Regions from separate parts of the Sulfobacillus thermosulfidooxidans genome, predicted to be linked through region 3. Evidence: riboswitches for the same ligand, from Rfam matches in the RefSeq annotation. Region 3 holds a riboswitch; each other region holds the start of a gene.

Region 1 (10,175 bases), on a different contig from region 3:
ACGTGTATGAGAGACTTGCAATGGCTGTGGGACCCGCCTCTTAGGCAGGTGGGAGGTTATGATACAATGGCAGCACGAGAGATTAGATGGTTAATATTGTACGAAATGGATGGATTCGATGTATCTAAAAAGTATCACCCTCTATGGTTTTAAATCATTTGCTCAAGATACGCGGATTGCCTTAGAACCAGGCATTAGCGTAATCGTGGGTCCAAACGGAGGCGGCAAAAGTAATGTCATTGACGCCATTCGTTGGGCTTTAGGGGAGCAACGGGTGAAGGAGCTACGCGCAGAGCGTTGGGAAGATTTGTTGCATGCCAGCAGCCGAAACCAACGGGCGAAAATGGCGGAAGTCACGCTTTTATTTGATAACCATGATGGAGAAATGGAGAATTGGCCTGACTCTTTGGCCGTCACCCGTCGCTATTATTTATCGGGTGATTCGGAATATCTCTTAAATGGACGTGCTGTGCGTTTGAAAGATATTGTGGATTTGTTTCTGGACAGCGGAATTGGGCGATTTAATTATGCGATTATCGGGCAAGGACGAGTTGAAGCGGCATTGCTGATGAAGCCTAAAGAACGGTTAGAACAATTGGAAGAAGCGGCAGGCATTTCTCGGTACAAAGTGAAACGCAAAGAGACCTTGCAGCATTTAGCAGATGTTGAACGGAATTTAGAAAGGTTAAGCGATTTAATTGCCGATGTGCGCCAGCAAAAAGATGCGATTGCTGAAGAAGCACGTATCGAAAAGGAATACCTAGAGTTGCAGCGGCGTCACAGTGAGCTGCAATTGCGGTATCAATTAAGCCAATATTACCTAGCCATGCGCGAAAAACATGAATGGCAAGAAACTTTACAAACTTTATCAGCACAACGCCACGGTTTGCAACAAGAATTACAAGCGCTGCAAATGCAACAGGAAGAAGTGGTGAAAAAGCGACAACTCCTCATGCATGAATTGGAGGAGGCTCAAGGGAATTTTGAGAGTCGCAAACAGTCATTGGGCATGGTTGAAACCCGCGTTGCTCGGCTAGAAGCCGAGTTGGAAGGCCTGGAACGGGAAGCTAATGGCCTGAAACAGCAAGCCCAATGGGTTGCACAACAATTGGAGGAACTTGACGCCAAATATCCTCAACATGATCTCCACGCGGCAGTTGAGTCAGACTCTCGTGCTGATGCAAAACTTCAGGATATGGATAAGGATGTTCAGGTTTTAAAACAAGCGTTTGACGCATCGGTGCGTGAACGAAATCAACTGGAACAAGATCTGCATGGTTTAGAAAATCAGCAGCAAGAGTTGGAGAAACGCTTAGCTCGGTTAGAAGGCACTTTTCAAATAGTATCCGCCAACGATGATTTGCTCTCGCGGGTTGAATCCTTAGAACAGGAAGAACGCGAACTTCAATTAGAATGGGGAAAAGCGCAAAAGACTCAGAACCTTTTAAGGGAAAAACGGCAAAATTTGCAAGGAGAACTTGCGAAAGTTATGGCCTCGATTAATAGCTCCCAGAAAAGACTGTGGGAGCTTCAAGCTCAAGTTAAGGCGTTGAAATCCCTAGAAGATCAGACGGAAACTCTTCCTCTTAGTGTGCGGGCAGTTTTGCAAGCCCATAAAGCGCATCATCTTGAGGGAATTCTTGGAACCTTGTCCTCGTTGATTGCCGTTCCTACAGACTATTCTCAAGCCATCGACATCGCGTTGGGAGCCCAGCGTCATGATGTGGTGACAGAAACAGAATGGCACGCGCGCCAGGTTATTGAATGGCTCAAGCGTCAAAGGGCTGGCCGTGTAACCATTCTTCCCCTTGACCAAATCCGCGAAGCCAGAATTCCCGACCGCGACAGGGCCTTAAATCAGCAAAAAGGGGTTGTGGGTTGGGCGATTGATCATATTGACTTTGATGAGCGCCTGTTTCCTGCGGTAAGTTATGTATTAGGCCGTGTTCTGCTCATCGAATCCTTAGACGTGGCCAATGCTATAGGGCGTCTTCATCAGTTTCGATACAAAATGGTGACTCTTGACGGCCAAATCGTTTTGTCGGGAGGAGCTATTTCAGGAGGAAGTGACCGAAGCCGAAGCAATAATTTTCAGCAAAAGGAAGCGGGACTTGTTGAGCAAATCAATACCTTAACCCAGTCGGTATCAAGTCAGCAGCGACGCCGGGAAGAACTGGAAGGGCAAATTGCCGAATGGCAACGCCAAGAAGAAGAAGCGCGGATGGTAGTGACACGATGCGCTGAGCGCTTGAATCATTTACGTGCGCTCTTAGAGGGAGGAAAGTGGAATAAAGACCAGGTTAAGGAACTGATCTCATCGTTAGCAGATCATCGAATCCGCATCGGAGAAGTTAAACAAGCTTTAGAACAAAAAATTCACTATATTAACACCCTCGACCAAGAACTTTCTGCGCTTAAAGAAGCATATAACACCCGCCGGCAAGCCTATTTAAATTCCCAGCAAGTTCATAGTCACCGTCTTGAACTAATGGCTCGGTACGCCGAAGAAAAACAACGCTTGACCGTGCAAGCACAGGAAATCTCTCAGCGACGGCAACAATTATCAACACAAAGGGAAGAGGTTCTCCGTGAACTTTCGGCTCACCGAGCGGAACGTGAGAATATGATAGAGCGAATTGATGTCGAATCACAACGCATTCAGGAGTATCAAAGGACATTGGTGCAAATGGGAGACGCTGTTCAACAGTTGGGAGGCCGCATTCGATCGCTTGACAGTGAGGACCGGAAGATGTCCGGGCGGATCACGTATATTGAACAACAGTTGCTTAAAACCACAACCCGATGGGATGGCTATGAGCCACCGGATGGCGAGCCGTTACCGGATGAGGAAATTCCTCGAGCTAAAACCTTACTCGACGAATGGCAAAGCGCTTTAGATCAGCTAGGTCCCATACGGCCCGGGGTGTATGCCCTTTTTACACAGTTAGAAGACCGTCTAGCGTATCTCGAATCCGAACGACATGATGTCGAACTCGCCAAAAATGAATTGCGGGAAACCTTGCGGCAAATTGATCATGAGGTGGATGCACGCCTGGCCGAAACGGCTTCTCAAGTAGAGGAGGCATTTAAGCAAGCCTGTTTATCATTGTTGGGAGGAGAAGGCGGATTTCGGTGGATCCAAGGTGATGAAAGGGGCATTGAATTATGGATCCGACCACCAGGAAAAAAGCCGAGCACCATGACCTTGCTTTCTGGAGGAGAAAAGGCACTCGGAGGCATTGCCTGGCTGTTTGCCTTATTAAGTGTTCGTCCTTCTCCGTTTGTCGTTCTGGATGAAGTCGAGGCAGCATTAGATGAAGCTAATGCTCAAAGAGTCGCGCAATACATTCGCGCGCATCACGGACGGACCCAATATGTGATTGTGACGCATCATAAATCAACGATGACTATAGCGGATGCACTGTGGGGTGTGGCTGGGGACGGTCAAGGTCGCAGTCGATTAGTTTCCGTCCGCATTGAACACACTCCATTAGCAGAGGAAGGATAGGTGAATGGCAATGGCTGGTTTTTGGAATCGTTTAAAAGAAGGAATGACTCGTACTCGAGACAGTTTAGGTGGACGTCTGCGGACACTGTTTCAAGGACGCCAATGGGATGAGTCCTTATGGGATCAGCTCGAAGAAATCCTATTTGAAGCTGATCTTGGATATGATACGGTGGACTACCTCTTGACCCAATTGCGAGAAGAAGTCCGGATTGCGCATCCCCAGCGTGCAGATGACGTCATGGAATTGCTCCGGCGCATTATGGTGAACCTATTTGAAAAAGCATCTGATCCTACCCTTCTTGATCCGCAAAGACCTAGTATATGGTTAATGGTTGGTGTCAATGGCACGGGGAAAACAACCACGGCGGGAAAATTTGCGTACATGATGAAACGCCAAGGGTACCAGGTTATATTGGGGGCGGCCGATACATTTCGGGCTGCCGCAGTTGAACAGCTGCAGGAATGGGGTCAACGAGCCGGTGTTGACGTAATTAGCCAAGGGGCGGGGGCCGATTCTGCTGCTGTAGCTTATGATACCGTTCAAGCGGCCATTGCCCGTTCTCGTGACTTAGCAATTATTGATACGGCGGGACGATTGCACAATAAATCGAATCTTATGCAGGAATTGCAAAAAGTGGTTCGGGTGATTCGGCGCGAACGGCCCGATGCGCCCCATCAAGTCTGGTTGGTTATTGATGCGACGACCGGTCAAAATGGTTTAGCTCAGGCTCAAGTGTTTTTGGAGGCGGTTCATGTAACGGGAATTGTCCTCACGAAACTCGATGGGACAGCTAAAGGGGGCATTGCGCTGTCGATAAAACGGGAACTGGGTGTTCCCATTCGTTTTATCGGTGTCGGAGAAAAAGTGGAAGATCTGATGCCGTTTGACGCGGAAAGTTATGTCCGTGCCATTTTAGGCGATTGACGCCTTTTCTCCTGCCCACGTATACTCAAAATATACCTTGATAACGCCGAATTCGATTAAGAAGCGGAGGACCCGTTCCTTTTGGGGTGAATTGCTATGCAACGGGCATGCTCGCAGCCCGAACCCGTCAGCTAACTTCGCAGGCGTAGGGGGCTCAAGGTCTAATAATTCATTTGACTCCTTCCCCCGGGAAATATCCGGGGCTTTGTTTTGCCCGGTTCGATGGAGGTTATGCACGATGATGAAACGTGTTCTACAAATCTCCTTACGCGCCGATCCGTTAAATCCCTTGGACGGCGGTGAAACGGGAGGTCAACAAGTTATTGTTCGGCAAATGGGCCGAAATCTTCAGCATCTAGGTTATGCCGTCGATATTATTACATTACGTCAACAAGACCACTTACCCGAACGCTACTCCTTTGGCCATTTGGGACAAGTCATTCGACTGACCGGCTGGGAAGGGCGCTTGTCGTCAGATGAGGATTGGCATCGCAATCAGGACGCGATTATTCAGCAAGCGTTAACGTGGATTCGCGAACAACATCGCGAATACCATATTATCCATAGTCATTTCTGGATTTCGGGAATGGTGGCTGTGCGCCTGGCCCATGAATTGGGTATACCCTGGATTCATTCGCCATATAAAATGGGTCAATGGATTATGCGACCTGGGGATGAAATGTCCTCCATCCGATTACAAACCGAGCGCCAACTCATTGAACAAGCCCAGGGCGTTGTGGTGCCCTATTTGAAAGAAAGTGAAATGATTCATCAAATGGCGCCGAAAGTGCCTATTTATGTTGTACCACCCGCTGTCGATATCACTAATTTCTTTGTGCGGGATGCTGGACCGTTATTACGAGGATTGGGCTTAAATAAGCCTCCGATTTTATATGTCGGCCGTTTGAATAAAGGACGGGGAATTCAAGAAGTACTTGAGGTGATGACGCGTACTTCGTTGCCTTTGGATTTAACACTCTTGGTTATTGGGGGAAGTCCCGGTGAGGTTGTAGACGGACAGCCAACGAACCCGACTTTGCGCTCTTTAGCCGAAAAACTTAACGGGCATGTGAGGTTTCTCGGTCCCATGCCTCATCACGCCATTGCCACCTATATGGGTTCATCCACGGTGTTAATTGCACCGAATCAAGGAGCGACTCTGGGTATGGCTGTAATTGAAGCTATGGCGTCAGGTTGTGCCGTTGTCGGAACCAACGTGCCGGGTGTGGAAGACTGGATTGAGCCCGGATTCACGGGCATTCTCGTTGAGCGTTCGCGTATTGACCAATTATGGCAAAACGCGTTAGAGTTGTGGCAAACTCCTAATCGTGCCAGACAAATGGGAACTAACGGGCAAGAAATTATTCAACGACACCACACCGTTAACCACATGGCACAACGGCTACATGTAGTGTATGAGGAGGTGGCGTCCAGTGGCCGCCATCAAGCGGGTGTTGGCTACTGATATCGATGGAACCTTAATCGGCCATGGGGGAGAACAGGCAGTTCGGGATTATCTTTTGGCTCATCCCGAGCTTGGAGTTATTTATCTTACCGGTCGTACGCTGAACAATGCCTGCTCAATTATTACACGCTATGGGTTTCCCACACCGCTTGCGATCGCAACCGATGTGGGAGCCGACATTTATTGGGGTCCCCACTTCGAAGTCGATGAATATTGGGCATTTGAACAACGTCGTAATTGGTCGCCGCGGCGCCTTCGCACGGCACTAAGCGAAGTGTCCGGGGTCATTTATCGGGGACGCAGTTCCCATTGGCGTGTCGCTTTTGAACTTCAAGATCCGAGTTTATTGCCGATTGTGAAATCGTATTTAACCCAGCATCATTTAACAGTGCGGATGTTATGGTATCCCAATGAAAGCCGACTTGATATCTTGCCCTGTACTGCACTGAAAAGCCGTGCCTTGCAGTATATTTTGCGCCGCATTGGTGTCAAAGCGCAAAATTGTTTTGTCGCGGGGGATGCAGAAAATGACGGCGATATGTTGGCTAACCACTATCCCGGTGTTTTGGTGGCCAATGGGGATGCTTCGGTAAGAAATTGCCTGCCTGAATGGATCGTGCGTTCGCGCTATCCGGGCGCATTAGGTGTTTTAGATGGACTGCAGCAGTGGTTAGAACCACAAAGTCAATAACGACTGAGGCTTGCATAGACTCGTCCGAAGAAGCCCAAAGCCAAGCCCCTTTATGCATGGTCAAAACTTACAATAATATGCCTTTTTAAATAATCCATGTGGGCATTTGTCATCATGCTCCAACACAGGAACGCGGCGAGCGTCTTTTTAATGCTAAGAACGCCTGATTGTGTGGCAGCATGATGGTTTTTTGTCCAATTAGCTTCCTTGAACCTCCGCGCCCTAAAGGACGGAGATTCTGGGGGAACCACCATGGCTGCGTCGCGGGGCGTGAGACCATCGGAGTGACCCTCCTGATTCGCCACCTTGTCCCGCCAGCATCATCGGGGATTGTATCGCATGACGTCAGGGATGTCTAGAAGCATTTGGGGGCTTAAGAGTTGATCACCTACCCGCTGAAGGTCGCCATTTCTCGACGGGTGAATAGCCTCAAGGGCGTTTCCTCCCGACTGATCCGTAAGAAGCCCTATACAAGCATTGAGCGAGCGCTGTGGGGTGGCAGCCTCTGGTCCCCAAGTTATTTTGCCGGGTCGGCTGGCGAAGCCCCACTGTCGATCATCAAGCAATACATCGAGCAACAGGAAACGCCGGATGGACCCCTGCGGGGTCAGCGCCTGATATCTCCGCCCTGAACGGCGGAGTTTTACGGCGCATCTGATAAATAAACGAATAGACGGATAGACGAAATACGTGAGTTTGACCACACCGCAGTGGGTTTGGAATTTTGACATTGACATTCCGCTATTCGTTCAGTATGATGGGTTTTGTCTGTTAAGCATTTTTGCTTAACAGCAGACCGGGGTGGGACTGTGGAACGTCTGAACCGTGAACGTGCCAATATCTTATATGATATCTATGGCCAAATGCTGACTGACCACCAAAGAGATGTTTGGCGCTTGTATTATTTGGAAGACTGGTCGCTCATGGAAATCGCAGAAGCCAAAAATGTTAGCCGAGCGGCGATCCACGATTTACTCGATCGGAGCGCGAAAACATTAGAACAGTGGGAAAGGCAGTTGTCGCTTATAGATCATATGACGCGGCGCCAACAACAACTGAAATCCCTTTGGAAACTCATTCACAGTGCACCCAAGGGACCGTGGCAAGTTGAAGCAGAGAAGATTATTGAGGAACTGGCAGGAGAGGAGGGGCTATTAGATGTTTGACAACCTGACCGAAAAGTTGCAAAACACCTTTAAGCGTATGCGCAATAAGGGCCGGTTGACCGAAGACGATGTGCGAGAAGGTCTCCGTGATGTTCGCATGGCACTCCTTGAGGCCGATGTCAACTTTAAGGTCGTCAAGGATTTCTTAAGTCGTGTGGAGCAAGAAGCTATCGGCCAAGATATTCTCGAAAGCTTGACGCCTGCTCAGGGAGTTGTGCGCATTGTCCGGGATCAGCTTACGGAGCTAATGGGCAACCACGTCGAACGCATTAAAATGGCCTCAAATCCTCCGACTGTCATTTACCTTGTAGGTCTTCAAGGCTCAGGAAAAACAACATCTACAGCTAAATTGGCCAAAATGTTAAAGCAGCAAGGGCGTCAACCCCTCATGGTTGCAACGGATATCTACCGCCCAGCTGCTGTGGACCAACTTCAAGCTTTGGGTCAGCAAATCGGCGTTCCGGTCATCTACGAAGATGGATTGTCCCCTGTTCAATTGGTCCGAGAAGGCTGGCAGCGAAGCCGGCAAATGGCTAAAGATGTCATTTTAGTCGATACCGCTGGCCGTTTGCACATTGATAACGCGCTTATGGATGAGTTGGTACAGATGCAAAAAGAGGTGCCTGCTCACGAAACATTACTTGTTGTCGACGCGATGACAGGTCAAGATGCGGTCCGGGTGGCCAAGGCTTTCAAGGAAACGCTCCCGGTCACAGGTGTCATCTTGACCAAATTGGATGGGGATGCGCGTGGCGGAGCGGCGTTGTCCATCCGTGCCGTCACGGAATTGCCAATTAAGCTGATTGCCACCGGCGAAAAAGTTGACGCGTTAGAACCTTTTCAACCCGATCGAATGGCTTCGCGAATTTTGGGCATGGGTGATGTTTTGACCTTGATTGAGAAGGCCGAACAATCCCTCGACAAAGACGAAATTGAGACCCATGCCAAACGCATAGGCACGAAGGATTTTAATTTTGAAGATTTCCAAGCCATGCTGAAGCAAGTCAAGAAGTTAGGGCCTTTGTCCAAAGTGATGGAGCTTCTTCCGGGAATGGGCCCCTTAAATCTTAACAAACTGAAGGATCAAGTGGACGATAAGGGACTTGATCGAGTCGAAGCCATCATTAATTCGATGACGGTACTCGAACGGCGGAAACCCGACATTATTGATGGCAGCCGGCGTTTGCGTATTGCGAAAGGCAGTGGGACCTCTGTCCAGGAAGTCAACCGCCTTGTCAAGCAGTTTTATGAAATGCGGAAGGTCATGAAACAGATGAAAGGTAGCGGGCATAAAAGAAAATTTCCGAAGCTTCCTTTTAAAGATTTTCCTGATCTTCGGTAAGAGAAAAATGTTTATATGGTGATGTGTGAGAGGAGGGAACAATGTGGTAAAAATTCGATTGCGTCGAATGGGAGCAAAAAAACGACCGTTTTATCGTGTAGTGGTGGCGGATGCACGCTCACCGCGAGATGGCAAATTTCTTGAGGAAATTGGCTATTATGACCCAACCAAAAATCCTGCCGTGGTGAAAATCGACGAGGAAAAAGCGATTCGATGGATTCAAAATGGTGCGCAGCCGACAGACACTGCCAGGTCTTTGCTGCGCCAGACCGGTGTGTTAAAGAAGGTTCATGAGCTCAAACAAGCCAAGAAGACCGAACAAAATGTCTAAAGAGGATTGGTCTGACTTTGTGGCGGTGGGCGAAATTACCTCGCCGCATGGGGTTCATGGTGCATTTCGGGTTTATCCGACAACAGACTATCCTCACCGGCTTTTGAAAAGGAAGACTATATGGGTGCAGTCACTTTCCGGTCCCCAAGTGATCCGGCATGCGCAAGCACATCCGCCTATGGTCATTCTTCAGCTGGAGAATATTACGACGCGAGAACAAGCAGAACATTTGAGGGGCGCCACTTTGTATGTTCCGATTGATTCCTTGCCACCCTTGGGGCAAGGGGAATATTACTGGTTCCAATTGCAAGGATTGAGCATCCGGGACAGTTCCAGTCAAGAAATCATCGGAACCCTAAACAAGGTGATACGTACAGGAGCTAACCAAGATGTCTTTGAGGTTATGCGCCCCAATAAGCCACCCTTATTACTGCCAGCACTCAAATCGGTTGTTCTCCATGTCGATTTAGAGGCGGGTATTATGGATGTCCGTGTCCCCGAAGGATTGGATGACGTCACATGATGGTCATCCAGATTGTGACATTGTTTCCTGAAATGTTTTCCGGGCCGTTAACCACGAGCATGATGAAACGTGCGCAATCAAAGGGCTTGGTCGATATTCGGACGATTCCTTTGCGCTGGTTCGGGATTGGTCCGCATAAAACCACAGATGACTATCCTTTCGGCGGGGGGATTGGCATGCTGTTGCGTGCCGATGTTGTCGTGCCAGCTGTAGAATGGGCGCAA
Region 2 (10,175 bases), on a different contig from region 3:
CCGGATTGTCTCCGGGGGAATTAATCTGTTAACCCGTGACATTAGCTATTCGAGATTCGTTAATGCATTGACGGCTTTGCAGAATAATAGTTCCGCGTGGACGACTTTACAAGGAGATGCTGGTTCCTTTTTATTGGGATTGCAATCGTTAGGATTGACGGGACTACAAGCTATGCAGGCTGTGCACCAGCAGGAAGTTACTCGGTCGATGTCTTACAATTAGCTCAAACGGAAATCGACGGAACGGCCTCCACAGCTATTTCTATTACCGATTCTAGTGTCGCCCTTAATCTCTCCACTGCGACTGTCGCCTTTGTCGTTGGTGGGGTTACCGTGTCCATTGGCGTTAATACCAGTACTACCTTGAACCAATTTAGTGAGTGATATCAATCAAAGTGGTGCCCCTGTTGATGCTCAGGCCGCCGAGTCTGGCGATAATTACTATCTTAAGCTCTACGGGACTCAAACTGACCAAGCTATTTCTTAATATTAACGGGACCGTAGTCTTGTCGGATGTTGGCATTTTTTCCAGTACGTCCAGTGGATATCAACTTAACCAAGTGCAAGCTGCTCCGGTTGCGTTAGTGTCCTACCAGGGATCTACTGTTTCCAGTGCGACGAATATCTATAACAATTTGATTCCCAACGTGACGTTATCCTTGTCTACTAACGATAGGCCCGTAATCACGTACAACATATTCAGCTATTGCGATTAGGGCATCGTAATGGTATGCGGAATTAGCATCAAATTCGGTTGCCACCAGTCTTTGTAATTGGTCAATGGGGCAGTGTATACGTAAGTACATTCTTTTCATCATGGGACCATCGTCAATCCGTTTTGCCACCGACTCATACAATCTACTAGTTTAAAAATCCTTGAGGAGATTATTGGGTAACATCACATGAGGATGAAGCAGATGGATGAGTTCGGCAAGTCCCATAGCAATGGCTGGGGAGGGTTCATCAATATAGGAAGGTTCGGGCATGGCCAGAATATGATTGTCTTGGACGGCACGGACATGAGAAAATCCCGGTAAACTGGCAATAACATGCGCCGTCGCATCACTTGGGTCATAAATGATGTCATCAGGATTGGCTTTGACAATTTGCTTCGGCGTCAGTATAGGATAGGCCGTATGAGCAAATTGATCAGCAATATTTTTCCCTCCAGCCATTGTAATGAGGTTGTTGAGATAACTATTGGGTCCCGCGGAATATAATTGTCCCAAATCCAAAAAGACGGTGGGAGTATGATGGATATTTTTGCGCACGAGGCGCTGAAGAGTATTTAATTCGGTTTTTAACTGGGAAATTAACGTTTTGGCCTGTTGCGTTCGACCCGTGGCTATTCCAACAATTTGAATATCATGATAGACGCCGTTTATATTTTGCGGGCTTAAAATGATAACGGGGATGTGAAAGTGTTGTAGAGCGGATAATCCCTTAATGCCGGGAATCGCAAGCACTAAATTGGGCTTCGTCGCCACGATTTGCTGGATATTGATGGAGGGGAAAGACGAACCGATATTGTGGAGCCCCTTCAATTCGCTTGCCCATGGAGGCGGCGCGTACTCAAATGTCATGGTATCGGTGCCCACAATCTCATTTTTGAGTCCCAAGTCTAAAGCGATTTCAGTATTACTTGGGGCAATCGTGACGATGCGGGTGGCTTTATGCGGGAGAATAACAGTACGTCCAGTATCATCCGTTATCGTAATTCTATGGACTTCGGCCGATTTCACGTGGGTTACAGTCTGTCCACAGCCCGCCAAGAGACCAAGGCTAAGACCGAGCCCCAATACCTTTAGGACTCTTGCAAAACGGTTCAACATGTTTTCTCCTTTAGACTGATACTCTTGATGAAATTACACAATGTTTCCGTCCAGGACCTTTGCCATAATGAGAGTGTATGATGATGCGCTCTCATTGACAAGGTAAAACTCGGTCAGGACTCAATTTGTAAATTTCGGGAATATTGTAGAACAAGTGGGGGCATTTTCCAAACGAGGCACATCTAAGGAGGTTGTGACGATGGATCATCCTAAAGACATCAACGACTATACTGAACGCGTATTATGGTCCTTATGGTACCGGCGCCGGGCGGTGACAATCGGGACTATCTGTGGGGATGCTCGTCTCGAACCCCACATTGTTACCCCGATTCTTGAACGCTTGGCAGCGAAAAAATGGATCGAAGTGTATCACACCGCAGGACAGCCTTCGTTGTATTTTTGGGCACGGCCTAAAGATCAGGACATGATTAAAACAGCGGAATTAATGCACCGCTTGCTTTGGGATCTGCCATTAAACCATCACGATGTGCTATAAAAGACTTATAGTGCGTAAGAGTGGAGTCATGATGGTTAATCTAATCTAAGTCGCACTCTTCTTCCCGGGCATTACACAGCGGCGAGAAAATGATGACCCAGCGTCCATTATCAAACCACCGTAGCAGCAGTTGCCCGGTATTCGGTACCCAAATATGGCGGGCAGCCGGTCCATGGGCTTCCAAAATAACGAGCAGGGCCCCTTTAATACAATCAGCGTGTGTTGCTGCTACGGTTAAGGTACTGGGCTCACAAGTTTGAAGGAACTGCGAGAGCGCGGACAACACACGCTGACCCACGGTCATGATACTTTCTCCGCCGGGAGGGGGATTATTCTCCGGATCTTGCCGCCATGCCTGGAAAGCAGGGGAATTGGCGTTTTCTAAATCTTTCAGTCGGTGACCATCCCACTGTCCTAAATCAACTTCTGCCAAGTCATCCAAGATGACGGGATCAATCTGATGGATCCGTGCCAAGGGCAGAATGGTTTGCCTGGCGCGTAACAAAGGACTCGTGACAATATAGCGAATGGGAGCATTGAGCAATTGCCGAGCGAGTCGCTCGGCCTCTAAAGAACCGGCGGGAGTTAAGGGTGGGTCCCATGTGCGGCACGCGAAGCGGCCTACTGCATTGGCTTCACTTTCACCATGCCGGACCAATAATACATCAGCGTATGAGGGCAACAGAAAACCTCCTGTGAGAAATAGTTGAGCACAACGGACTAGGCGCTTTTTATCTTACTGAAATTCCGAAGTCATGGGGAGAATTTATTGCGCTCTCGCAAATTTGTCAATCATCCACAAAATTGCACCAAGCACCGAATTCATGATAGGCTGAAAAGGAACACACACAGTCCTTTGTACATATAGTACGCTAGGGCTTAGTGGAATCAATTGAATTAATCGCCAAATCGTGTGCAAACACGAACGGGGGACCCAATTTTCGGGGCGTACGTAAGGGGGCAGCTTTCCGCCCTAGCCCGTCAGCTTACCTCGTCGGCATGGAAAGCTTGGACAGTTGCCCGGGCTCGTCCCGGTTTTTTTATCGATTTGGTGATTTTTCGATTGATAGGAGATGAGAACCTCAGTTTTTAAGGAGGTACGCTTTATGGGTTATTCATGGGTGACGCCTGAGAAGGAACAAAAAAATGGCGTGGTGAGTCAAACGCCAGAAGGCCTGACGGGGGCGATGCAAAAAAAACCGTATAAAGGTTACGTTCCCTGGTTAGTGGCGGTCCTGGTCATTGTGGTATGGTGGTTAATTTCCGCTCTTCACTGGGTTTCATCCACAGCCCTCCCCTCACCCGGATCTGTTTTTCATGATTTCATTTCGGTTGCCACAATAGGTTATAGCGGTGTTCCCTTATTAACGAGCACGTTATATAGCATGGGCCGTATTACGGCAGGGTTTTTAGCGGCCGTTGTGGTTGGGATCCCCATTGGATTTTGGATGGCATCATCAGACTGGGTCTTTTTAGCCATTGACCCGTTATTACAATTCCTTCGTCCTATTCCCCCGCTAGCCTATATTCCTGTGATGATTGTCTGGTTTGGCATTGGCGAAACCTCAAAAGTCATCCTGATTTTTTTCTGTACCATTCCCATTATTATCATTAGCGCCATGAGCGGGGTAAAAAGTGCACAAGAGACCCGTATTCGGGCAGCCCAATGCCTTGGAGCCAACAAAAGACAGTTGTTCCGTTATGTCATTTTGCCATCGGCACTTCCGGAAATTTTTACGGGCATGCGAGTTGGTATCGGCATTGCATGGACCTGTCTTGTCGCTGCCGAAATGATTGCAGCATCCAAGGGACTGGGCTGGATGATTGAATCAGCAGGAAACGAACTGCAGATCGGAGTGGTTTTTGTCGGTATCGTGATCATTGGACTTCTCGGTTACGGGATGGAACTGATTATCCGCAGCATTGAGCACCGAGTCACACCATGGAAAGGGAAAGCATAAACATTACCGATTGTTCTCTAAAACAGAGCACGTTCTCGTATGACTGGAAGTAGTCATGCTCGGGGATGCTGTGTCACCTTTTTGTCCTAAGAAAGGGTAACGTCACGATCTTAACCTCAGTGGAGCATATATTTTATGCCGTCATCGTGAGTCATGAGGCGCATAACACCATGACAAAATACCAAAGGAGGATGTTTTGTGCGTGCATTTCTTCAAACCAAGAAATTTCGGCAGTCTCTTATGATGGGAGTTTTCATCCTACCTATCCTGGTGGGGTTAGCTGGGTGCGGCAGTGCTACGGCAGCGAAGCAAGAACCGACGGTCACCATCGGTTATGAAAATGCGCCAGATCCCGAATCCGTGGCCATTGAGCAGAATTTCTTTCAAAAATATATGCATGCGCATGTGGTCTTGAAATATTTTTCATCGGGTCCCGAGGCCCTGACATCCTTGGCTTCCGGCTCCTTGGATTTTATGACCACCTTAGGTAATCCCCCGACAGCCTCTGCGATTGCCCGCGGAGTTCCCTTGAAAGTGATATGGGCTATGGAGCGGTATACCACGGCCGAAGGATTAGTGGTTAAAAATGGGTCTCATATTCGATCCCTTAAAGATTTGGAAGGGAAAACGGTAGCTTTGGTGCAAGGCTCGACGTCACCTTTTGAACTAGATACCGCTCTTCAAATGCACCACATTCCAGTCTCTTCTGTTCATATCGATAATATGGCTCCGCCCAACATGGTGGCTGCCTGGAAAACCAATCAAATTGATGCCGCCTACGTATGGGCCCCCTTTTTAAACGAAATGCAACAAGACCATGGTCATATCCTCATTTACGATCAAAACCAGGTCAACCAAGCACCAATTTTTAATTTGGCCGTTGTCAATTCGCACTTTGCCAGCAAATATCCTCAATTGGTGGATCAATTCATCCAAGCGGAAGAAGCTGGTGTCAAATTTTTCTATGCCCATCCTAACCAGTCATTCCAAGATATTGGCAAATTAAATGGAATTTCAGCCGCTGATGCCAAAGCGCAAGCGCAAGGTTTGCACTTTACGACCTTGTCCCAGGAATTAACCCTGCGAAGATTGGGAACTTCCAGCACGGTTGCTGACTCTTTGGTCACAAAATCCTTAACGTCAGCAGCCCAGTGGTTGAAACAGACGGGGCAAATCAGTGCTGTTCCAGCAAATATGAGCCAATATGTTGATCCCTCTTTTTGCCAAACGGTCTACGATCATTCGCGGAAAAGTGGGACCTAACACAGGAAATCCGGTCTATATGACCTATGTTCCCGGTGTGATTTATCAGATGTAATCAAAAAGGAGCATTTGCGGGTGATTGAACTTCACAATGTGACGAAATTCTATCCACCGACTATAAAAGGCGGCCAGCCCGTTTTAGCCGTCGATCATGTGAACCTATCATTACATCCCGGAGAATTTGTCTGTATTGTTGGACCGTCGGGATGTGGGAAAACCACAATTCTCAACATGATGGCAGGGTTTGAACAACCGAGCCAGGGAAAGATTTTACTGGAAGGGAGGGTCGTGGATAAACCGGGACCGGAACGGGGAGTCGTGTTTCAGCAACCTTCTTTGTTGCCGTGGATGAACGTTTACGACAATATAGCTTTGGGACTCACGATTCGCGAAGGGAAAAAATCTCATCATGTCCCAAAAGTTCAGTCCATTATTGACACTGTGGGATTGTCTGGATTTGAACAGCATTTTCCCTATCAACTTTCTGGAGGCATGCAACAACGGGCAGCGATTGCCCGCGCATTGATTACTGAACCGCAAATTCTATTGATGGATGAACCTTTTGGCGCCTTAGACGCCCAAACCCGAGCAGACATGCAACGCTTTTTGCTTTCTCTATGGCAGAGGGTTAAACCCACCGTTCTCTTCATTACACACGATGTAGAGGAAGCGATTGTCTTAGCCGACCGGGTGGTGGTGATGACGCCACGGCCCGGCAAAATTGCAGCGGATATTGCGATTAATTTAGGAAGACCTCGCGAGTGGGATGTTACCCTGTCTTCGGATTTCTTGCATTACAAGAAATCCGTATTAAACATTCTTAAACCAGGACAAACATCAAGACCCCGACATTAACGGCTTGTCGTACATGATTTAGGCATATAAGGGACCAGGGAGTTGCTAATTGTGACATCCCAAGGTCCTTTTCGCCTGATGACACGTTCATTATTCAGCATAAAAGGATTTTGCTGTGCGAAAATAGTCCCCTGGTGAAACTGACTCTACCCGATGGGCAATCTTTGATGGTATGCTTGTCATATCCCGTGGAGAGGAGAAGACGGTGAACCAGGAAAAGGCAGAAGCATTGTTTGATGCCGCATTTCGTGTTTTGCGCATGATGGCACGTCAGTTTGCGCGTGATCGTGCGCCATGGCACATTACACCAACGCAATATCATATTTTATATTTGATTCGGGATCGGCGGACCCTGACGCTTATGGATATGGCTAAACACTTGCAGGTGTCTGCACCGACAGCCACCCGGGCGGTTGATGCGTTAGTGCAAAAAGGATTGTTGTGTAAAGAACGTGATCCCCAGGATCGGCGATTAGTGTGGTTGCGGTTGTCCGATGAAGGTATCCGCTTGTTGTCGTTAGAACGCGCGGAACATGTCAAATTCTTAGCCCAAGAGGCCGATGACAAATTGAGTAGGGATGAGCAAGATCAATTGATTGCCTTACTCAATAAGCTGATTCCCCCGGCATCGTCCGAAAAACAATAAGGTGAATGGTGAATGCCCACAATTGGCCTAATTATTAATCCGATGGCTGGACGTGACATCAGACGCTTAGTAGCGGCTGCGTCTTTGCAGTCGGCTCCCGAAAAAATGTTAGTGGTCCGGCGACTCTTTTCCGGGATGTCTGGGATTCCCGGCACAGAAGTGATGATGATAGATGATTATGAAGGATTTGGGCGTTATGCTTTGCATGAATTGAATGACGTCTTGCCTGTAAAACTCATTGCCGGCGAAAAAGAACCGAGTAATGGGGCCTCAACAATTGATTGGGCCCAGCGCCTTGAGCAGGCAGGAGCGCGGGTCATCGTGAGTGTGGGCGGAGATGGTACCCAGCGCAATGTTGCCCAGGCTCATCTCGGGATTCCCATTTTGCCGATTGCCGGCGGAACCAATAACGTCGCTTGCTGGACGGGAGATCAAACCGCAGCGGGTTATGCGTGCGCATTATATCTCGCACGCGGCGATGATCCATTGGAAGTAGGTTTTCAAGCCAAATTGATCCATGTGCAGCTGGAAAATGGCCACGAAGAACTGGCATTAATTGATGTAGCCCTTGTGCGTCAGGCTTACACCGGTGCTTTGGCGGTCTGGCATGCCGATGATGTGGAGCGTCTGCTCTTGACAGTGGCGGATCCAGTTCGGCCGGGGTTATCAAATGTAGGAGGCTTTCTTTATCCTGTTTTTCCCGATGATGATGTCGCTCTTCAAGTGATTTTGCAAGGAGGACCTCCTGGACAAGCTACTTTAGCCGTGATGGCACCAGGTCTGATGACGCCGTTTTATGTTCAACAGGTTGAACCGTTAGCTTTAGGACAAGCGGTGACGTGGAGACGAAAAGAGGGTGGGTCGTTAGCTTTGGACGGCGAGCGAAGCGTGGTGTTACGACCTGGGGAACCGGTGATGCTGCGTGTTATTCGCGACGGACCTTTTGTGTTAGATCCTAGCAAAATCCTGAGAAAAGTTGATTAAAGTCTATGGAACAACACGTCTCCAATCATTTTCATACCCATCTTGGCTGAAGAAAGAGAGCCTAAGAAAATAGTCCCCATGAAAAGCATTTTTTGGTCTAAATCTCGTTCTCTGACCTATGTATAGGGCAACAGGCAAAATTGTCAGGAGGGAGATTATGGGCTCGTCAGATTATGCTGTGAGTGCCAATATGGCTCAGGTTATCGTGCGCCTTGCGACCATTCGTCGGGAAATCAGACAACTAGAAACGGAAGAGCACGTCATTCGCCAAGAACTTTTAAAGACCGTTCAGGATTGGCCGCCTCATGCCTTTCCGATCCGAGTTGGAGAAGTGGAATTACGTCTACAGCAACGGAGTGGACGCATTGATTATGAGGAAGCCTTGCATATTTTGGATTCTCAGGGATTATTAAATCAAGCCCCTGCCGAAGGGATTGTTTCAGATCAAGATGCTCTGATTGCCTTACGCGTGGCCATATCGGAACTCAGTATGCCTCAAGATACCCAACAGCAACTATCCAGCTTCTTTCAACAAGCCATTCAGTTTCGACCCACACTCAGTACGGAATGGTTGGCGCATCTTTTTCAGTCACAGGCTCTGGATGAAGCAAGCTATGCTCGCTGTTTCAAAGACCAGAAACCGGTTGTTCCGGTATTGGTGGTACGCTAATGGGCCACCGGCCTTGATTGGCCTCAATGATACGGCGATATAACAAGGCACTGTCTTTAAGGGTGCGTTGTTGCGTGGCATAATCCACATGAATGAGACCAAAGCGGGGTCTATAGCCTTCGGCCCACTCAAAATTATCGAGTCCGGCCCAATAAAAATACCCGCGGACAATAGCTCCTTGATTTTGGGCCCGGCCTACTGCCGCTATGTGATCTTTCAGAAATTGCTGCCGCAGCCGGTCATCATTCGTCGCTATTCCGTTCTCCGTAATGATCAGAGGCTTATCATAGCGTTTCATGGCCACCAATAATTTTTCGAGACCCTCAGGATAAATTTCCCATCCCATGTCGGTAAGAATTTGGTCCGGTTTGTGTGGAACCGGGGTGAGAAATTGACGGAAACGGGCATATTGCCGGGTATAGTAGTTGATTCCGATAAAATCGGATGTATGCCGGGTCCACCGAATAAAGCGGCCATTAAACAAGGAATGAAGAAGACGGGCATTGTAACGGTCTAGCCGGGAGCGACTGTTATAGGGTTCAAAAGCCAGAAGATGGTGAGCCAGTCCTACCATGGCATGGGCGTTTTGCTGTTTTATTTGGTGATAAGCGGCATTGTGACACGCGAGAAGGCGGGGACCGATTTGCCACACTTCTTTGAGATTTTTATGTCCAGGCGGCCATTGCCCATTACCATAACCCATCACGGCATAGACCATGGGTTCATTGATGGTGATATAAAACCGGACCAAATCGCCTAGATGGCTAACAACCTGCTTGACATAGCGAGCAAATAGCTGAGGAGCCTGAGGATGGAAAAACCCTCCCTGCGCGGCAAACCATAGGGGCAACGTAAAGTGATGCAATGTGATTATGGGCTCCATATGGTGGCTAATAACAGCTTCAGTCATAGCCCGGTAATGCTGTAAAGCGTTCTCATCAAAATACCCAGGCTTCGGTTCAATGCGGCTCCATTCTAGTGAATAGCGGTACGCATTGATGCCGATCTCAGAAAACAGATTAAGGTCCTCAGGATATTTTTCGTAATGAAGGCAGGCGTTTCCCGATTTCTCGGGAACATGGCCCGTGTCTTCCCATTGTGTCCAATCGTTATGGTTGTTGCCTTCTACTTGATGACTTGATGTTGCCACACCCCATAAAAACGGTGTGGTATCAAGAGGCCAAGACATCATCCGTTATTCTGCCTTTCTACGCATACGCTTGAAAATTTTATGGTACGTCCTGTTCGATCGAACCCACACGGACGCGAATGGCCTTGGGGATGGTTTTTACGGTGACGGGCAAATGACCAATCAATTCCCCATCGGCATGGACCCACAACGCTTTGGGTCCTTCGAGGGTCAAGGAGGCGGCGGGAAAGGTTTTCACCACTTTGCGGCTGACATGGCTTCCCCGAAAAACGCGCGCTAATAACGGAAATACTTGCCAGGGGCTAATCCCTTCAATCC
Region 3 (10,175 bases):
TTTGAACTTGGGTTAAAGGGGTTCGTTGCTTTTCCAACAACCGGGTCACAACCGGTTCGATTTTGGGCCAGTATTGATCGAGTAATTGACGGCGCAACCGCTGCATTTCTTCAAAGTATCCCAAGTTCCTCACCAATCCCCTCGCCATGACAGCATCATTGCGCATGAGAAGGATTTGGCTGATTCTCTCCTTTCGCTTGCGCTCACGCGTTTTCAGGGTTTTCATTCCCCATGGCCCCAAACCTTTGACGATCACGGGTGAATCCGCATCACTCGTTACCGATTTGAGGCTAATCAAATTTTAGAGCGAGTCACCATTAAGTGTAGGATGACGATTTAGCTCACCCAGGTTCAGTCTAGAGGTTATCAAAATCGCCTACAAGTCCTTGGATGGAGAATAATCCGATCCCACCACAATTTTAAAATCCCAGGGGGTAGTGTGATAAGCTGTAAATTCTTGTTGACAGGCTCCCAGCATTCCAGCAATTTGGTTGCCTAAATACCGGTCCCCTGTGGTATTAATTAATACACTGCGGTGATGGTTATGATGATTAGCCCATCCTACGGGCAACACCGTGTATCCTTGTTGTTGAAGCTTCTGTGCCAATTGCTCTGCAGGCCTTAAGCTGCTCGTGCCGCTTTCAACTTGGAACACTAGGGAGTGTTTTTGTTGAGAGGTCAGATTGTCCCCTAGCAAAACATTTTGGATTAGAAGCGGTGTGAGGTGCCGGCTCCAATGCCAATAACTCAAAGGAATATGCATGTAGGGATCAACATGTGTGGTCGCATAACCGGGAATCGTGGCAAACCGCACAGAAGACAGAGAAATGCTCCGTGCAAATAACCCCAACGACAATAATTGCCCTGTAGATAAATTGGTGTAACTGAGTGCTGAAATCAAATCATGCGCTAAAAGAGGCCACCGGGGAATTTCCTGGGGTTTTAGAAGTTGTGCAGCCATGTCCCGCAAGACTTGTTGTTGTTGCTGAATCCGGCCAATATCACCTTGGCTGGTGTTTCGAAAACGGACAAACTCCAACACTTGCTGACCGTTTAAATGATGGACACCTTTTTTCAAATCAATTCCAAGAGGGCCGCCTGGCTGATAGACTTCGTTTTGGGGAACATCAACAGTCAACCCGCCCATATCATTGATGATTTTGGCAAACTGAAACAAATTTAAATACGCATAATAGTCCACAGGAATATGAAAGGTGTTTTCAACCACCGCCACCGTTTCCCGAATGCCACCGAAAAAACTGGCTTCTGCAATTTTGGTCTTGCCGACCGGAGGCACTTCAACACGGGAATCACGAGGAATTGATAAAACCCCTACCTGTTTGGTGGCCGGATTAATAGAAACGAGAATCATGGTATCAGTGCGGTTACGCGCATCCTTGGCGGTAATATCATGGTGATTCGCCGTTTCCAAAGAACTCCCCAGCAACAAAAATGTAACCCGGTGTGTAAACGGATACGCAGTATAATGGGCATTTTTTGAAGACACATGAGCCGTGGCTAAGGCATGCGCCGGATGTTCGATAAACATCCCGTACACGGTAGTAGATGCTGCCAGGGCCAATACACCGATCCCCACCAGATACGGCCAGACCTTTCGACGTTTTCGCGACTTGCGGCGACGTGACTCCATAATCTCTGTTAAATCCTTCCTTTCCGATTACTTCCGATTACTTCCGGTCACTTTTCTACGCGTAATGGGAGGGGTCAAAGAGGACACGGCTCAATGTCCCCGTGGCCTCCCCATCCTCTCATCTTTCTAAAGGCCCCGCGTTAAGCGGTACATCAAGCTGGGTTGGGACAAAGGTGCTGACAGCGTGAGAGGAACAGACCAATGTTGAGAACCTGCAGTAATCGACAATGACCCTGTTTCTCCCCCAGTCCAATGAATACGTTCTTGCACATGTTCACCCGGCCACATCACAGTCGATACCGATTGATTCGCGACCAAGGCGACCGAATGGGTCCACGGTGCATGAATTTCCCCTACCACTTGACCTTTTTGCACTAATGAGACCGGTTTCAATTGCGCAGTTAATTGATTGATTAAACTGACTCCATCATTGAGGGCCGATTGTAACTGAGGTAGCTGCTTTGTTCCTTGTTGTCCCAACACCGCTCCATATATCGTCACGCTATGGGAGCCAATGGTCCTTGGTGCTGAAAAAACAAAACAGCCGCCAGCTGCTAAGGTGGAACCGGTTTTAACTCCCGTTATTCCATCATGGCCCACGACATAGTTAAAGTTTTCGATGGGACGGTTGCTATCAGGCCAGGAAATTTGCGGCATGGCCACAATTTGTCGAAACACGGGAATTTGCATGGCTTTTTCGGCGATAATCGTTTCATCCCGGGGAGTGCTGACATTTCCAGGATTTAACCCACTCGGCCCGACAAAATGAGTATGATGCAAACCAAGCTTCTTAGCTTCTTGATTCATAAGCTGGGTAAAAGCCTGGGAAGAGCCAGATACCCAGTCGGCCGCAATATGGGCGATATTGTTGCCAGATGCCACAAGCAGACCTTCAAGAATATCGCGTTCCGACAATTTTTCGCCTTGTACCACCTTAGCCACGGATTGCTGGCTTAAAATATCTTGTTGGTATTCGTGAACATCGTGGGCGGTAACAGTCACCGATGGTCCTTGGCTATAGAGTCCCAATGGATATTTTTGTAACAATAAATAAGCCGTCATCATTTTGGTCACACTGCCAACAGGAATCGGCTGATTTGGGCCGGCAGCGCCCACTTTGCCACCAGGGCTAAGAGCTAAATATGACTCCGGACCACCTGGCCAGTCCATCTGCAATGCTGTCGCCATATGTGGGGGTGTGAGCGTTGACGTCAAGGTGGCGGCCCCCACGGGTCGACCAATTTGTATCCCTAATGCCCCAACCACGACAACACCAATCCCCGCCAAATATGTCCATTTTGCCACAGCGATCCCTCTTTCCTAAAAATCGACAAATCATGAAACAGAATTCCACAAATAAAAAACGCCCAGGATGCGCCCTGGGTTACCACTTTTATGATGTGTTGTACCAAAATCCTGTTAGACTGTGGGAATCTGTCTTTTCGTGGTCAGCACAATGGCCGCGCCCACAAATACGGCATACACGACAAGTCCCATGACGATAACAACAGGCCATGGTAAGTGACCGTAAGTGGCTAAAACTGTTCCCGCTACAGCAAAAAACGTGGCGATCATGCCCCAAATGGCCGTAGTAGTGTAAGCTCGCACTCCTTGATGACCTGAAGATAAATAAATAAAAACCAAAGAGGTGAGAAATACTGCTGGAAATCCGGATAAAATTCCGGAAAGAAACGGAGCGGCCCGGGTTACAAGACTGACCGAAACAACAATCAATCCCCCAACAACAAAACGAATGATTGACACCATAATGATGCCTCCTTCAGTGATATAAACAGGGACAACCTCTAAGCATGCGTGTAAGGGTAAATTCTTGAGAAACGCTAGAAACTTAAAGTGATTGCATCACCGCAACCGTTAAACCGGCGATGGTTCCCCAAAACAATAGCAGCGATCCAAAAGCCCAATGAAAACGCTGATGCTTGAAAACATATGGAGCAACTAAGGTGACAGCCATTCCGGCAATCAACGACACGCCCCCGCCCATCGCCATTTGGCGGAGAATACGATCTAAATGCGGTCCGTTATGGGCCAGAGCTCCCACAATCAAAGCCGATGTAAACACGGCCGGAAATCCCGCCAAAAATCCTCCAGCTTTACCACCTACTTTTTTCGTAAGCCACGTTGCAAATGAAACCGCGAAACCACCCATTAAGAACTTCAATAGAAGATCCATGACCTCATTCACCTCATAATTAAGACTACAATGAATTCTCCACGTCGTCTAAGATGGTTTTGTTATAATTGTGCATAGGAAAAATCTATGTCTAGGAAAACGAGGCAATTGCCGATGGAACTTAAACAACTCGAGTATTTTGTAGCTGTCGCGGATCATAAAAGCATCACGAAGGGTGCGGCCAGTCTATATGTGTCCCAACCCACCATTAGTCAACAAATCAAGTTATTGGAAGAAGAATTGGGCCACCCTTTATTTATCCGCCATGCTCAAGGCGTCGAACTCACCGATGATGGGGCCACGCTGCTTCGCTATGCTCTTCGCGTGTTACAAAATGTTGATGACGCCAAAGCCGAAATTCAAGGAGCCTCTTCCGCTCATGGAACCATTGCAATGGGCGTGTTACCCACTCTCACCCGTTCCATTCTTCCCACTGTAATTCGTCAATATCAACGAATGCATAAAGACATCCAATTTGCAGTAACAGAAGGCAGCTCTCAACGCCTGTTAAAATCCATTACAGCGGGTGATCTTCATCTCGCTTTAGTCGATTTACCTTTAAGCGATCCTCTCTTGGCTGTTGAAACCCTGTGGACAGAAGAGCTGATTCTTATTACGCCCCACGCGATGCCTTTGCCGCCAGGCCCCTTGTCATTAGAACAGGTCCGTCACCTGCCTTTCATTACAATGGAACCGGGTTATGGACTTCGTGATGCGTTGTTTCGCATGGCCCAAGCCCGTGGTTTTAATCCCCACATCGTTCATGAACTCACGAGCATTGGCGCCATTATTGGTTTTGTGGAACACGGTTTTGGGATTAGTGTGGTACCTGAACGTACAGTGGAATTAGAAATTCAATCCCGCCGCATTGGCTTTGTGCGCCTAGCAGAAAGCAATACGCGAGACATTGGTATGATTTGGCGCGCGCATAGACGCCTACCTGATCCCGTGCAAACGTTTTTGGCATTTCTTCGCAGCTATGGATGGCAATCTAAGTAACATTTTGAGAGGTTTTGGGAATTTATCTCCTAAATCTGAGAAAAAACGTGATAAATGGTCATTGCACGTGTCAAATGGTTCTATTGGGTAATAATTGGTCTCTACATATAATGACAAATTAATCGTTATTTCGTATAGTGTGTCCGACTCCACGCGCCGAATCGTAATTTTTGTAATTACGTACGGGGGATTACTAGGATTTTATCCTAGGGTGAATCGTTTGCCATAACGGGCAAATGTAGGGCTCCTTCAGCCCGAACCAGTGAACTAACCTCGAAGGCAATATCCGAAGGAAGGGAGCCTATTTCTTGAATCTTTTACGGTCAAAAAAAGTCGCTGCGAGCATTGCAGTAGGCTTATTGTCTGTGCCTGCGGCCATTAGTATGTTAACTGTGTCGGCATCATCTACTGTGACACTCGCATCTGCCAACACCAGTGCCGCCCCGAAATTTTTATCCGCGCGTTATTACACCGTGCAACCTGGGGACACATTAAGTGGTATTGCATATCGGTTCCATACTTCCGTTGCGACATTAGTCGCCTTAAATCACATTAGTAATCCTAATGCGATTTATGTCGGACAAGTCCTGCGCATTAGCAATGCAGCGTCCAGCACAGCCTTAGGTTCGGGAACAACTAGTGCTTCTCTCACTTTTGATACCGCCCATTCGACGACCTATACTGTGCAGCCCGGTGACACCTTAGGCGGTATTGCGGCTCGGTTCGGAGTTACCGTCGCAGAACTCGTGGCATGGAATCATATAGCGAACCCGAACCTCATCGCTGTCGGACAAGTTCTCGTGATTGGTACAACATCTGGTTCGACAAGTTCTAGCGCTAGTCCCGCATCTTCTCCTGCCAGTTCTTCCTCTACAACATATACGGTTCAGGCCGGCGATACCTTGGGATTAATTGCCCAAAAATTCGGAATTTCATGGCAGACTTTGGCTTCCTATAATCACTTGGCGAACCCAAATGTGTTATATGTTGGCGAAGTCCTCCAAATCCCCGGTAATGGACAAGCCTCATCGAGCGCCACGGTTCAATTGCCTGCTCAAAATGCGTCGGTCAGTTTTGGACAGGCTATTGTTAACACCGCGGAACATCTTTTAGGTATTCCATATGTCTGGGGAGGAACGACGCCCGCCACGGGATTTGATTGTTCGGGATTGGTCTATTATGTTTTCCGGCAAAACGGTGTGCCCATGCCGCGCACGAGCTGGGCTCAGTACTCTTATGTGACCAAAATCGCCAAATCGCAGTTGCAACCCGGAGATCTCGTGTTCTTTAGCACAGATGGTCCCGGTGCATCCCATGTTGGCATTTATATTGGAGCCGATCCGGCCTTAGGCTATTCTCAGGCCTTTATCGAAGCTCCAGAACCAGGCCAAACGGTGCGCATATCAAACCTCAATAGTCCCTATTATCTGGATCACTATTATGGCGCAGGCACTGTAAACCCGTAACCCTAATACAAAACTCAGACGAAGACTTCGGTCTTCGTCTCTTTTTTTTCTAAATAAGTATTCTCGCGATATTCCTTTCCTCACTGAGAAACAACGTTATCACGTCATGACATAAGTCATATCATTAAGTTAAAATTAGTAATGTTAGTTTATGTCTGGGCGCCTTTTAGGATAAATCTTTGCCTTGTCCCAAAAGCCAAAAACAGTGGCCAATTTATTTACAAAGGACCCTATCCACACTAGGGAGCATACTGATAAACTGTTTTTGAGCCGGCAGCATAATCAGTCAGAGAGCGAAGGAGAACAATATGGGAAAAATTTTTGATAAACTCCTACCGGAGCATGAAGCCTTCATTTCCCGGCAACCGATTTTCTTTGTGGCCACAGCTCCTCTCACTGCACAAGGCCATGTCAATCTCTCCCCCAAAGGCTATGATGTGTTCCGGATTTTTTCTCCCACACAAGTGGGATATCTTGACCTCACGGGAAGCGGCAATGAAACCGCCGCCCATATTTTAGAAAACGGACGCATTACCTTCATGTTTATGGCGATTGAAGGTCCCCCTCAAATCCTCCGGCTGTATGGAAGAGGATATTCCGTCCGTCCCACTGATTTAAAGTGGGAGGAACTTTCTACATCCTTTCCCACTCACTATCCCGGAATCCGTCAAATTATTATGGCAACCATCCACCAGGTGAGTACATCTTGCGGTTATGGCGTGCCCTATTTATCTTATCAAGGTGACCGGGATACCCTCTCACGGTGGGCCCAGGCCAAAGGACCAGACGGCATTATCCACTATCAGCAAACTAAAAATCGGCACAGTTTAGACGGGATTCCCACGAATATTTGCCAGGAATAAGGAAACGATTGGCGCTCGATTGATCACAAAGTCAAGCTTCCGAGGAGCAAAACAATCGCGATGATATAAACGGAGAAACTAGGATTTAATCGACATAGCCAATAATGCCGCGCAACGCCTTGAGAACCCGTTCATAATGCCCGGGGTGAAAGGCATCTGCAGGCGGCAATTGATCCATCGTAAACCAGTCTGCCAGAAGAATTTCTTCAGGTTGGGGTTTAATCGTCCCACCAATTTTGTGGCCGCGAATGACGATATGATATAAATGATGCGATAGAACCCGGCGGTCCATCCAATTGTCAAAAACTCCAACCACATTATCAGGCTTCATATGAATGCCGGTTTCTTCTTCAACTTCCCGAATCACGGCGGAACTAGGACGTTCGCCAACCTCAACCGCACCTCCGGGCAATGCCCACTTTTCTGTATCTTTGCGCTGGATTAACAAAATCGCATCGCCCTGAATGACCGCCCCATCCACACCAACTTTGGGAGTGACCGGCGTGATATCACTTAATAACGGAGCATCGTCCGGTAATCCTCCCAATATGCGGGCTAATTTATGAATTCGGGCATAACGTGCTTGATCATAAACATTGTCGGCATAATGTTGTCCGTCCAACGCCAACGCTTCAAGAATTTGGCCAATTCGAGCGGGTGTGAGTCTCTGATCTTCACTTTTCACGACATATCCCCCCAGGATCAACGAGAAATGGCCATTCTCAATCCATCTTCCCCTTAACGGGCTCACCTTATTTTAGCAATTTCTCGAATGGGGTGAAAAATACACCTATCCGCGCACCCGCGCATCGTGCAATACGCGTTCCACCATGCGCTTTAACACTTTAATGTTATCGGGAACCGTCACAATATATGTACCTGTCTCGTCATATCCGATGTATTCCATCGATTGCGCATCATATTGCAAGGCATGGGCCACAAAGTATTCAACGTATGTTTTCGGACATTGATGTCGAGCCTTTAACCGCATAAATAGCGCAGCCGACATTTTCCCGATAATGTCCACAGCGATAATAGGCACACCCTCGCAAGTTTGGACTCCTAATTTCCAGTAGACATAACCCTGGTCGAGCCATACGGGTTCTTTGGCAGTTGCCTTAAGCGTGAAGATACACCCCCTTCGGTCCGCTAATAAATCGATTCAAGATTCGACATTCACAAATGATTTTCCTGCCCACCGGAACATTGACAAAAAACTTCTTCTTGCTTCCAATATATTCGCATTAATCCGGAGCGATATCATTTGCGTATTGCCGATATTCTCCATTATTTTTTATGGTACCACGTGAAGCGATTATGAGGACATTAATCTGATCAACTTTTTAGGGATTATTGGGCTTTACAGCGCACGCGGTTCAAGACAGATATTCGTATCTTCTATCGCATACTCATATTGCGTGAATAAAACCTTTGGAACTGTCAATTCCATGATTTCCGGTACATCGTCGATCAAACGGGAGACGCGAAGAAAAAAATCGGTTAATCTCTCTACTATATCTGTTAACGCCGTGAGACTCTCTTCTTCGAGAATTCCGTGAGCTAATGCCATGGCATCACGATCAGTCAAAGGAATCAAGCGGCTATGAGCCATTGGAGAGGTGGTGGTTCGCACCGTTAAAACCGGGCCAAATAGCGAATCAATATGACAGTAAAGAGACATTTGCAAGGCCAAAGTTTTTCGGTCAAAAGAGGAAGAGGAAGACGCCAGACCCGCTAATGCCAAGAGTTCGAGAGCTTTTTGTGGCCCAATCCAAACCGCGGTATCTGTCTGCCACGCACGCGCCAACGCCCGGGCTTGCGTCATATGAACTCGGTCTAAATCAGGCAAATGACCCAAAGGTTGTCTGCGGTATGCGGCATAATGGCTCACTTGAACAAGTGCTCGTACTGCCAGTTCCGGAAACGGGTACACCGGAATCCGGAAGGAGTTTCCACGAATATAGTCAATGGGACCTGGGCCGGTCATCAAAAAGTTAGCCACAATCGGTTTGATGAGACCTACGTCCGTGACGGCGTCACGAATAGCTGCTGAAACTCCGGCTGCCTCAGAAATTCCAACCGGAATAAAGAGGACAATAATCGCATCTACAGTCGAATCCTTCAACGCAGCATGGACTTCGTCATAATACCTTGGGGCCAAAGCCGTAAATCCTAAGTCAATAGGGGGATGAGCCAATCGCATGCCGCCGGCCTTTAAAGCATCCACGGTAATGACAGCGGCACCGGAAGCATTAGCAATAACTTGCACGCGTTTTCCCGTCGGCAAAGGCATTGAGCTCAATAACGCGGCGACATCAAATAATTCTTGCAATGTATCGGCACGGATAATCCCGGTTTGTTGAAATAGCGCTTTAACAATATTGTCATCGCCAAAATGTTGGGACGCCATCTCAGGAGAAAATACCGCATCAGAACTGCGCGCGCTTTTTACCACTAAAATTGGCTTATGTTGCGTGATCCGGCGTGCAATGCGGGAAAATTTTCTCGGGTTACCAAAGGATTCCAAATAGAGCAAGATCATTTCTGTCGCTGGATCATCTTCCCAATATTGCAGGAGATCGTTAGAAGACACATCCGCTTTATTGCCTGTACTGACAAAAGAGGAAACACCCACACCCATGCGGGTCGCATAGTCAAGAATGGCAATCCCCAAGGCTCCCGATTGACTCGCGATAGCCACCATTCCTTGGGGAGGCAAAGTCGGTGAAAAACTGGCGTTCATACGGACTAAATCGCTCGTGTTAATAATTCCCAGTGAATTAGGACCCACCAGACGAATTCCTTCGTGTCTCAACATTTGTGTAATAGATTGTTCCAATTGGGCACCCGCTTCATCTTGATCGGAAAATCCTGCTGATGTAATGAGCACCGCACGCACACGCGCTTCAATGCAATCCGTCACCACGTGGCTGACCAAGTCCCTGGGAACCACAATCACAGCTAAATCTACAGGATCTGGAATGTCTTTAACCGAAGGATAA

Evidence for each region. A riboswitch is a leader RNA that binds a small molecule or an ion and turns the genes downstream of it on or off. The one in region 3 is predicted to bind cyclic di-AMP.
Region 1: another riboswitch for cyclic di-AMP. It lies ahead of AOA63_RS05010 (glycosyltransferase); the one in region 3 lies ahead of AOA63_RS16250 (LysM peptidoglycan-binding domain-containing protein).
Region 2: another riboswitch for cyclic di-AMP. It lies ahead of AOA63_RS13310 (ABC transporter permease); the one in region 3 lies ahead of AOA63_RS16250 (LysM peptidoglycan-binding domain-containing protein).

What each region holds. Positions count from the first base shown of each region.
Region 1 is NZ_LGRO01000001.1:947,551-957,725, forward strand. Features, by position in the region: gene smc (chromosome segregation protein SMC) at 119-3,508, shown strand; gene ftsY (signal recognition particle-docking protein FtsY) at 3,519-4,433, shown strand; cyclic di-AMP (ydaO/yuaA leader) riboswitch at 4,468-4,594, shown strand; gene AOA63_RS05010 (glycosyltransferase) at 4,672-5,898, shown strand; gene AOA63_RS05015 (HAD family hydrolase) at 5,867-6,589, shown strand; partial or broken gene tnpA (IS200/IS605 family transposase) at 6,970-7,221, shown strand; gene ylxM (YlxM family DNA-binding protein) at 7,399-7,755, shown strand; gene ffh (signal recognition particle protein) at 7,748-9,097, shown strand; gene rpsP (30S ribosomal protein S16) at 9,141-9,428, shown strand; gene rimM (ribosome maturation factor RimM) at 9,421-9,951, shown strand; gene trmD (tRNA (guanosine(37)-N1)-methyltransferase TrmD) at 9,948-10,175, shown strand, end outside.
Region 2 is NZ_LGRO01000001.1:2,735,682-2,745,856, forward strand. Features, by position in the region: gene AOA63_RS19400 (hypothetical protein) at 97-384, shown strand; gene AOA63_RS19405 (hypothetical protein) at 408-716, shown strand; gene AOA63_RS13295 (ABC transporter substrate-binding protein) at 867-1,832, opposite strand; gene AOA63_RS13300 (hypothetical protein) at 2,032-2,328, shown strand; gene AOA63_RS13305 (histidine phosphatase family protein) at 2,369-3,010, opposite strand; cyclic di-AMP (ydaO/yuaA leader) riboswitch at 3,221-3,344, shown strand; gene AOA63_RS13310 (ABC transporter permease) at 3,435-4,289, shown strand; gene AOA63_RS13315 (ABC transporter substrate-binding protein) at 4,488-5,552, shown strand; gene AOA63_RS13320 (ABC transporter ATP-binding protein) at 5,628-6,407, shown strand; gene AOA63_RS13325 (MarR family winged helix-turn-helix transcriptional regulator) at 6,613-7,053, shown strand; gene AOA63_RS13330 (NAD(+)/NADH kinase) at 7,066-8,037, shown strand; gene AOA63_RS13335 (hypothetical protein) at 8,195-8,707, shown strand; gene AOA63_RS13340 (glycoside hydrolase family 1 protein) at 8,664-9,899, opposite strand; gene AOA63_RS13345 (diacylglycerol/lipid kinase family protein) at 9,937-10,175, opposite strand, start outside.
Region 3 is NZ_LGRO01000002.1:144,093-154,267, forward strand. Features, by position in the region: gene AOA63_RS16220 (restriction endonuclease) at 1-166, opposite strand, end outside; gene AOA63_RS16225 (LCP family protein) at 377-1,651, opposite strand; gene AOA63_RS16230 (D-alanyl-D-alanine carboxypeptidase family protein) at 1,778-2,956, opposite strand; gene AOA63_RS16235 (DUF3147 family protein) at 3,071-3,418, opposite strand; gene AOA63_RS16240 (DUF3147 family protein) at 3,501-3,845, opposite strand; gene AOA63_RS16245 (LysR family transcriptional regulator) at 3,933-4,844, shown strand; cyclic di-AMP (ydaO/yuaA leader) riboswitch at 4,989-5,141, shown strand; gene AOA63_RS16250 (LysM peptidoglycan-binding domain-containing protein) at 5,153-6,310, shown strand; gene AOA63_RS16255 (pyridoxamine 5'-phosphate oxidase family protein) at 6,619-7,173, shown strand; gene AOA63_RS16260 (NUDIX domain-containing protein) at 7,259-7,858, opposite strand; gene AOA63_RS16265 (hypothetical protein) at 7,964-8,215, opposite strand; gene AOA63_RS16270 (GNAT family N-acetyltransferase) at 8,534-10,175, opposite strand, start outside.